Regions from separate parts of the Paenibacillus sp. 7541 genome, predicted to be linked through region 1. Evidence: riboswitches for the same ligand, from Rfam matches in the RefSeq annotation. Region 1 holds a riboswitch; the other holds the start of a gene.
The links. A riboswitch is a leader RNA that binds a small molecule or an ion and turns the genes downstream of it on or off. The one in region 1 is predicted to bind ZMP and ZTP.
Positions count from the first base shown of each region.

Region 2: it holds a riboswitch for ZMP and ZTP, as region 1 does, so the genes downstream of both, purT (formate-dependent phosphoribosylglycinamide formyltransferase) here and rpiB (ribose 5-phosphate isomerase B) in region 1, are expected to answer to the same signal.

Region 1 is NZ_NQLZ01000021.1:2,949-7,530, forward strand. Features, by position in the region: gene CHH75_RS12905 (manganese efflux pump MntP) at 1-525, shown strand, start outside; gene CHH75_RS12910 (low molecular weight protein arginine phosphatase) at 565-1,158, shown strand; ZMP/ZTP riboswitch at 1,382-1,463, shown strand; gene rpiB (ribose 5-phosphate isomerase B) at 1,580-2,035, shown strand; gene CHH75_RS12920 (TIGR01440 family protein) at 2,147-2,731, shown strand; gene CHH75_RS12925 (serine hydroxymethyltransferase) at 2,812-4,062, shown strand; gene upp (uracil phosphoribosyltransferase) at 4,493-4,582, shown strand, end outside.
Region 2 is NZ_NQLZ01000003.1:27,828-32,409, reverse strand. Features, by position in the region: gene CHH75_RS02015 (carbohydrate-binding protein) at 1-32, shown strand, start outside; gene CHH75_RS02010 (LacI family DNA-binding transcriptional regulator) at 170-1,216, shown strand; gene csaA (chaperone CsaA) at 1,259-1,579, opposite strand; ZMP/ZTP riboswitch at 1,855-1,936, shown strand; gene purT (formate-dependent phosphoribosylglycinamide formyltransferase) at 2,022-3,182, shown strand; gene CHH75_RS01995 (MATE family efflux transporter) at 3,343-4,582, shown strand, end outside.

The sequences.
Region 1 (4,582 bases):
GCGACAATACTCATGATGGCGTTTGCGCTTGGGCTTGACGCCTTCTCGCTGGGCATCGGCATGGGCATGAGAGGAATCCGGTGGAGGCATGTCTTGATGACCAGCCTGCTCATTGCCGTGTTCCACATGATTTTGCCAATGCTCGGCATGATGGCTGGCCGCTATATGGGCCTGCTGCTCGGTCAGGTGACCGGGTTGGCAGCGGGCGGGCTGCTGGCTCTGCTTGGGATGCATATGATCTACAATGCCTTCCGCGGCGGCGGACAAGTGATGAAGCCTACCGCCTGGTTCGGAATGCTGCTGTTCTCCCTCAGCGTCAGCATGGATTCGTTTTCCGTCGGCCTCTCGCTCGGGATGGTTGTCAACGATATGGTGCTGATTGCGCTCAGCTTCGGCGCCGTTGGCGGGCTGATGTCCGTGCTTGGACTGACAGTGGGACGGCAGGTAAGCGGCAGACTGAGCGAGTATGGCGAGATGCTCGGGGGCATTATTTTGTTTGTGTTTGGTTTGATGTTTATCTTTTGATAGAATACTGGGTAATAGATACTTCGGGAGGTGGGGGTCGTGAAACATATTTTATTCGTCTGCACCGGGAATACGTGCCGTAGTCCCATGGCCGAAGGGTTGCTGCGCAAGCTGGCCAAGCAGCGTGGAATCGAGCTTGAGGTTCGCTCTGCCGGCGTTGCGGCGGTAGAAGGGATGCCGATATCACGGCATGCGGAATCGGTGCTGAAGGACCAGGATATTCACGATCAATTCTATTCCAAGTCGCTCACGGGCGAACTGGTTAATTGGGCGGACTTGGTGCTCACGTTAACGCAGTCCCATAAGCAGTATGCGATCCGCCAGTTCCCTGATGCTGCGGACAAGACTTATACCCTTAAGGAATATGTGGAAAATGACGAGCGGGTGCTCGGCGATCTGAAGGAACAGGACAGCCTGTACGTGTCGATGGAGCTTGCCAAATCGCTGGGCAATGACATCAGCGACGCGGACAGGGAGCGGCTGATCGAGCTGCGGCAGCGCATACCGAGCTTTGACATCTCCGATCCGTTCGGCGGATCCCGAGAAGAGTATGAAGCGACAGCTGCGGAAATCCGCACCGCTTTATTCCGGCTGCTGGACAAGCTGGCGTCCTCGGACCAGAATCGGGCTTGATCCGATCATCGGATGTTCGTCTCATCCTGCGTTCTCATCAGGCCCTACATTTTTTTGTTTATTGTTAAAGATGCGTGATGGTGGCGGTGAGGTTTATTTGGGGCCTTATTTATGAAATGTTGTCAGGCGCCTGAGGCGCGAAAGCAGTCTGGTTTATCATCAGGGCATCCGCAAATGGCGCTTGCCTTTCATCTGCAATTGCTTTAAGATGAAGGGGAACCTAAAGATCCGGTGTAACTGGCGACGAAGTGGATGAAACCACGATGGAGCATCGGATGATACGGCCGGTCGCCTGGGCAAAGAGCATTTAGTACACTATCGGTGTGCTGACTGCTCTTTTTTCGTCTTTTGCGCGGAAATTGCGGTATAATGAAACAAGCTTAGTCGCAAAAGCGAACATGAATGAGGGGGTTATTCATAGATGAAGGTAGCACTCGGAACAGATCATGCTGGGATTCGCTTGAGAGAGGAAATTGCCAGCGTCATTACGGGTCTCGGACATGAGGTCATCGATCTCGGATGCGGCTGCACGGATTCCGTCGATTATCCGGACTACGCGCTTCCGGTCTGCGAGAAAGTCGTATCGGGCGAGGCGGATCGGGGGATATTGATATGCGGAACAGGAATTGGCATGAGCATTGCTGCCAACAAAGTGCCTGGCATCCGGTGCGCATTGACGCATGACGTATTCTCCGCCAAGGCGACCCGCGAGCATAATGACAGCAATGTGCTGGCGCTCGGGGAGCGAGTCATCGGTCCGGGTCTGGCAGCAGAGATCGTCACCGCCTGGCTGACTACGGAATTCAGTCATGGCGAGCGTCATGTGGGCCGTGTTGACAAGATCAAGGCGATTGAAGAGCGGTATTTGAAGCGTTAATCGTCCGGTGACGGAATCGAGCAGGGCGCTGAATCGCATCCCTTATAGGTTTGGGGGCTTGTGCGCAGCTGCTTGTCCGGCAGATCAGCGGTATGAAAGGAGACGATCGACTTGAGTACATCTTCGAACATATCTTTCAGCGAACAGACAGCGGCCATCGTCCGGGAATTGGCCGAGGCGGCGAAGCTGGGTCCGGGCAAAGTGCTGGTGGTCGGTGCGAGCACCAGCGAGGTGGCTGGTCGGCGAATCGGCACCGGCGGTGCGGTGGAGACGGCGGAGGCGCTGTATCAGGGCATCGCGGAAGTCCAGGCGGCGTTCGGTTTCGCAGTGGCCTTTCAATGCTGCGAGCATCTGAACCGGGCGCTGGTCATGGAGCGTGAGCTGCTGGAGACGCTGGGCCTGAATGAAGTGGCTGCGGTGCCGGTTCCCGGAGCTGGCGGCTCAATGGCGGCTTACGCCTACCGGAAGCTGAACGATCCTTGTCTCGCGGAGCGGATGGAGGCCCATGCGGGCATCGATATCGGCGAAACCTTGATCGGCATGCATCTGCGGAGTGTGGCGGTGCCCTTCCGTCCGAGTCTGAGGTATATCGGCGAGGCTCGTGTGAACGCGGCCTATTCCCGGCCGAAGCTGATCGGCGGCCAGAGGGCGGTGTACCAACTGGAGTCTGAGGGCGGCTCGGCCCTGTGTGATTAATTCGATGAGACGCTTGGTGTACAGCTGCGCCTGACATAAGGTGCGGACACAATAATCTACAATATGGGAGGATTCGAATCATGATGGAACACTTGCGGAAGAATGACCCAGCGGTGCTGGAAGCGATGGACCTGGAGCTGAAGCGTCAGCGCAGCAATATCGAGCTGATTGCCTCGGAGAACATTGTCAGCGAGGCGGTTATGGAAGCGATGGGCTCGGTGCTGACCAATAAATATGCGGAAGGGTATCCTGGCAAACGCTATTACGGCGGATGCGAGCGCGTGGATATCGTGGAGGATATTGCGCGCGATCGTGCCAAGCAATTGTTCGGTGCGGATCATGCCAATGTGCAGCCGCATTCCGGAGCTCAGGCCAATATGGCGGTATATCTGGCGGCGCTTAATCCAGGCGATACCGTGCTCGGGATGAATCTGGCCCACGGCGGTCACCTGACTCACGGCAGCCCTGTGAACGCATCGGGTGTGCTGTACAATTTCGTGGCTTATGGCGTGCAAGAGGATACGTTCCTCATCGATTATGATGAAGTGCGCAAAGCGGCTTTCAAGCACCGTCCGCGCCTGATTGTTGCCGGAGCGAGCGCATACCCGCGCATTATTGATTTTGAAGCGCTGGCTTCCATCGCGAATGACGTGGGTGCCCTGTTCATGGTTGACATGGCTCATATTGCAGGTCTGGTAGCTGCAGGTGTTCATCCAAGCCCGGTTCCTCATGCCCATTTTGTAACAACGACCACTCATAAAACGCTTCGCGGCCCGCGCGGCGGCATGATTCTGTGCAAACAGCCTTGGGCGCAGGCGATTGATAAAGCGGTGTTCCCGGGAAGCCAGGGCGGTCCGCTCATGCATGTCATTGCATCCAAAGCGGTAGCTCTCGGCGAGGCGCTGTCCCCGTCCTTCAAGACCTATGCCGAGCAAGTGGTGAAGAATGCCAAAGTGCTGGCTGACACGCTCACGGAGGAAGGTCTGAACATCGTCTCCGGCGGCACGGATAACCATCTGATGCTTGTGGATACCCGCAACCTGGACATCACAGGCAAGGATGCGGAGAAGGTGCTGGATTCCGTTGGCATCACCGTCAACAAGAACGCCATTCCGTTTGACCCGACAAGCCCGTTTGTCACAAGCGGCATCCGGATCGGTACGCCAGCGGTCACTTCGCGCGGCATGGACGAGAAGGCGATGGCTGCGATCGGCAAAATCATTGCTATGACGCTCAGAGCGCCGAAGGATGAAGCTACGCTTGAGAAAGCGAGCAAGATGGTTGCGGAGCTGACCGAGCAATATCCATTGTATGCGGACATGAAATATTAATTATACACCGGTCAATATAGAATCGAATGAGGCCTCATCTTCCCGTTTGGGAAGATGGGGCTGTTTTTATGCGGAAAATAGCTGGAGAATCGCGGATATGTGGATGAGCTGCATATCGTTCTCTTATATCCCAACATATACTGCAAGAATGAAAGGGGGACAGACCAAAAATCAGCAAGGCCAATGCATAGGTGCGCCCTGGCATCATTCTGCTGAGATCTGGAAATCCTAGTAAGGAAGCCCGGCCCGGCTGCCGCCCTCCGCAGCCTTTGGCGAACGATGAAGAAACATGACTTGTGCAGGTGTAAAATCGCGAATGGGAATGATATAATAGACAAGATTTATGGAGCTTACGCTGTTTTTTGCCCATATTTGATGAGGATTAAGCAAATCCTGTAATAACATTTGGATTAAACCGGAGGGACCTGAAATGGGAAAATTGGTGATATGTGATCACCCATTGATTCAACACAAACTGACCTTTATACGCGATATGCGCACCAACACGAAAGATTTTCGT
Region 2 (4,582 bases), on a different contig from region 1:
TTGTTAGAGGCCCGGGAAATATAGGCTGGTGACTGTAAGTCCGGCATAGATGAACGTATCGAGCAGCTTAGGAGCAGTGAGGATGAGTGATGTTCGGATGCTGATTTTCGGATTGGGCGGAATTGGGCTATAATATGGTAAAACGTTTAATGCAGAGAGCGGTGTCTGAATGAAACAAGAAGTCAGCATTGTGGATGTGGCCAGGGAAGCGGGCGTATCGATCGCTACCGTATCCAATGTTGTGAACGGAAAAGGCCGTGTATCCACGAAGACGATACAGAAGGTCAGGAAAGTGATTGATGAGCTCGGTTATACTCCGAACTTGCCTGCACGCAATCTGAAAACAAAGAGAACGGATCTGATCGGGGTTGTCGTTCCGACCATGAAGCCGGGGCGGTTGCAGGATAATCCGTTCTATTGGGATCTGCTTGCCGGTGTAGAGGAGGGAGCGCGGGACCGCAGCTTCCACATTATATTGACCGGGATCGACGAAGCGACGGAGACGTTCTCGTTTGTGAAGGAGCGAAGGCTGGATGGATTGATTGTCGTCGGGACGAACGAGGGATCGCAGGCGGTGCAGCGGGTTACGGGGCTCGGGGTGCCAGCTGTTTTCATCGACAGCTATTTGAAGGATAGCGGACTATACCAGGTGAATCTGGATGATCGGCAGGGCAGCTACCGTGCAACCTCGTACCTGATCGAGCAGGGTCATCGCCGCATTGCGCTGCTGATCGGAGATATTCCGATGGAGCGGATCGCCTACTACGGGGTGCTGCATGAACGTTGGCTCGGTTACCGGGATGCGCTGGAAGAGGCTGGTATCCCGTATGATCCGAGACTCATGATCAAGCTTCCGACCTCGCTGGCAGGCGGCTATAAGGCGGCCGACCAATTGGTGGAGCTGCCTGATGTGACGGCGATCTTCTCCTTCTCGGATGTCAGTGCGATGGGGGTTCTGAAAGGGTTGAAGGAAAAAAATAAAAGTGTGCCAGGCGAGTATTCGGTGATCGGCTTTGATAATCTGTTCATGTCAGAATATACGTCACCGTCACTCACAACGGTGTCGCAGAACATTATTGAGAAGGGGCATGCGGCGGTCCGCATGCTCCTGAATCAAATCGACGGGGAGCCATTAAGCGAGCGCCGCATCGTGCTCCCAGCCGGCCTCGTTGTGCGGGAGACAACCGGCCCGGGTCCACATCAATCGTCAGAATGATCCTGCACCTACCTAAGGATTAGGCGCCGCCTATCTGCTGGATTAAGCGATGGGTGTGCCGTTTGGAACAGCGGTGTCGGGAGCGAGCAGAACGACATCGCCTTCCTCGGGAACGCCACCGAGTACAAGCACTTCGGACTTGTAGCCGGCAATTCGTCTTGGCGGCAGGTTCACCACAGCGGCGACCTGACGTCCGATCAGCTCTTCCGGGTCATATCTGCGGGTAATCTGCGCTGAGGATTGCTTGATGCCAAGCTCGCCGAAGTCGATGGTCAGCTTGATGGCCTCGGTAAAGAATTGGGCGGTTACTATTGTGCCAATGCGGATATCCAGCTTCATAAAATCGTCGATGGTTGCAGTCATGGATCGTACGCCTCCCTTAAAGATCTATAAGTTGAATTAAATTTAGGATCAAGACCACCTGAGTGCTTAATAAGTGCATGGTGGCTCTCCAGCCTCTTAGCGGAGTTATTCTCCCTTAGTTCAGGGATGCCCCTGATCAAACGGGATAATGGTGCTAAGCCTGCAGGCAACGATTCCGCTTCCCCCATTATATAAGCGATCATGGCTGGCGGCAAAATTTTCGCAATCATTGCAATTTCATGAAATATTCAGTATGATGTTGCTGACAAATGACAAGCTCGATGTGTAACTGGCGAAGCATGGGGAACCATGAGGGAGCACATCCGGTTAGAGCAGCCGTACGCCTGGGCAAGGTAAGGGACATTGGGTACCCTTGCCTTTTTTTGTTCTTTAACCATGATAACAAGCGGAAACTACATAGTAGAAGGAGAGCTGCAACCTTATGTTCAAAACGAAGAAACTGCTGCTGCTAGGCTCTGGCGAGCTTGGCAAAGAAGTGTTGATTGAAGCCCAAAGATTGGGTGTGGAGACGATCGCGGTCGACCGTTACGAAGGTGCGCCGGCGATGCAGGTAGCTCATCGTCATGTGGTGATTGACATGCTGGATGCCGGGAAGCTGAGGGAGGTTATTGAACGCGAGCAGCCCGATCTGATCGTGCCCGAGATCGAAGCGTTGGCCACATCCGAGCTGGTGAAGCTGGAGGAGGAAGGCTTCCGCGTCATCCCGACTGCGCGAGCGGCCAAGCTGACGATGGACCGTGAAGGGATACGCCGTCTGGCGGCGGAGCAGCTGGGGCTGCCTACGGCAGGGTATCGCTTTGCCGATACGTACGCTGAGTTTGAGCAGGCCGTTCGTGAAATGGGCTATCCGTGTGTTATCAAACCGCTGATGAGCTCTTCGGGCAAAGGACAAAGCGTCTGCCGGAGCGAGAAGGATATCCGGACATGCTGGGAAATTGCAATGGAAGGCGGCCGGGTTCAGAACGGGCGTGTCATCATTGAGGAATTCATTCGGTTTCAGTCGGAAATTACATTGCTGACCGTCCGTTCCGTGAGCGGAACCAGCTTCTGTCCGCCGATAGGTCATATCCAGGAAAACGGGGACTACATCGAATCATGGCAGCCTCATCCGATGAGCGAACGACAGCTCGAAGAAGCAAAATCGATCGCAAGAGCGATTACCGATGAGCTGGGCGGGTACGGCTTGTTTGGCGTTGAGCTGTTTCTGGCCGAAGATAAGGTCTACTTCAGCGAAGTGTCTCCGCGTCCGCACGATACGGGCCTGGTGACACTGGCAAGTCAGAATCTGTCCGAATTTGCGCTGCATGTTCGCGCGATTCTCGGCTTTCCGGTTCCGGAGATTGAACTCGTGGCGCCAGGTGCGAGCCGGCCGCTGAAGGCGCCGGAGGAGCTGGATAATTATGCGATTTGTGGCGTGGACAAGGCGCTGGCCGTTCCCGGCACGCAGGTGCGAATTTTTGGCAAGCCTGTAACGAAGGTGGGCCGCCGGGTCGCGGTGGCCTTATCGACAGGCGAGACGACCGAGCAAGCGCGTGAGCGGGCCGCTCAGGCACTGGCGGGTCTTGTAGTGGAGCAGGCATAAACATCCGGTAGGGCCGGAAGTCTCAGGGGTTGTGAACGAGGCTTCCGGCCCTCGGTGCGAAATCGAACAAAAATTTATGTTGATCATCCAACGGTTCATGATAATATAGCAGTAAATAGAGACCGCAAGCACTAGAGAATAACATAATAGGAGAAATCGGATGAGAGACTTAACCCAAGGGAGCCCGGTCAAACTGATCATTGCTTTTACACTGCCGCTCCTGATCGGAAACTTGTTTCAGCAGTTCTACAACATGGCCGATACCTTTATTGTCGGAAGGACGATCGGGGTTAATGCTTTGGCGGCTGTAGGCTCGACGGGCAGCATTATGTTTTTTGTGCTCGGTTTTGTCATGGGGATGACGGCGGGGCTGTCCATCGTTACTGCCCAGCGATTTGGTGCGGGAGATATTGAAGGCATCCGAAAAAGCGTAGGCGCAAGCGCATTGATCAGCCTCGTCTTTACGGTGGTGCTGACCGTGCTTAGCGTCATTTTTACCAAGCCTGTGCTGGTCATGATGAACACGCCGGCGGAAATTTTGGATGATGCATACGATTACCTGATTGTCATCAACTTCGGACTCGGTGCGGCAGTGCTGTTCAACCTGTTGTCCAATTTGCTTCGGGGGCTGGGCGACAGCCGCACGCCGCTCTATATTTTGATCTTTGCCAGTGTCGTTAACATCGTGCTGGATCTGGTGTTTATTCTGGTATTTCGCATGGGAGTAGCCGGGGCTGGGCTTGCGACTGTGCTTGCTCAGCTGCTGGCCAGCTTCATGTGTCTGATCTATATTCAGAAAAAGGTGCCGTTGCTGCAGTTTAAAAATGCGAATTGGAAGCCGGGCTGGAAAAGTCTGCGCGAGCATATGAACATCGGCCTGCCTATGGGCTTCCAAGCTTCCATCATTGCGATTGGGGCCATCATTTTACAGATTACGCTTAACGGTCTCGGCGCCGCTTCGGTTGCTGCGTATACAGCGGCGCAGAAGATTGATATGCTGGCTGTCATGCCGATGAACTCTTTCGGGGTGACGATGGCCACCTATACGGCGCAGAACTACGGGGCGGGAAATATTAATCGGATTCGTCTCGGGGTTAGACAATGTATTATCCTCTCCGGCGTATTCAGCATCGTGATTGGTTTGGTGCTCATTCTCTTTGGCAACGGGGCAGCGACGCTGTTCGTTGGCAGCGGCGAGGAGGAGATTCTGTCGCTGACTTGGCTGTACTTCGTATCCAATGGCAGTACGTATCTGATTCTGTCCTTGCTGTTCATTTACCGGTTCACCCTTCAGGGGCTTGGACAGAGCTTTGTTCCGACCGTAGCCGGGATTATGGAGCTGGTAATGCGGGTGGTCGCCGCGATTTTCCTGACCGAGCAGATTGGGTTTCTGGGCGCGT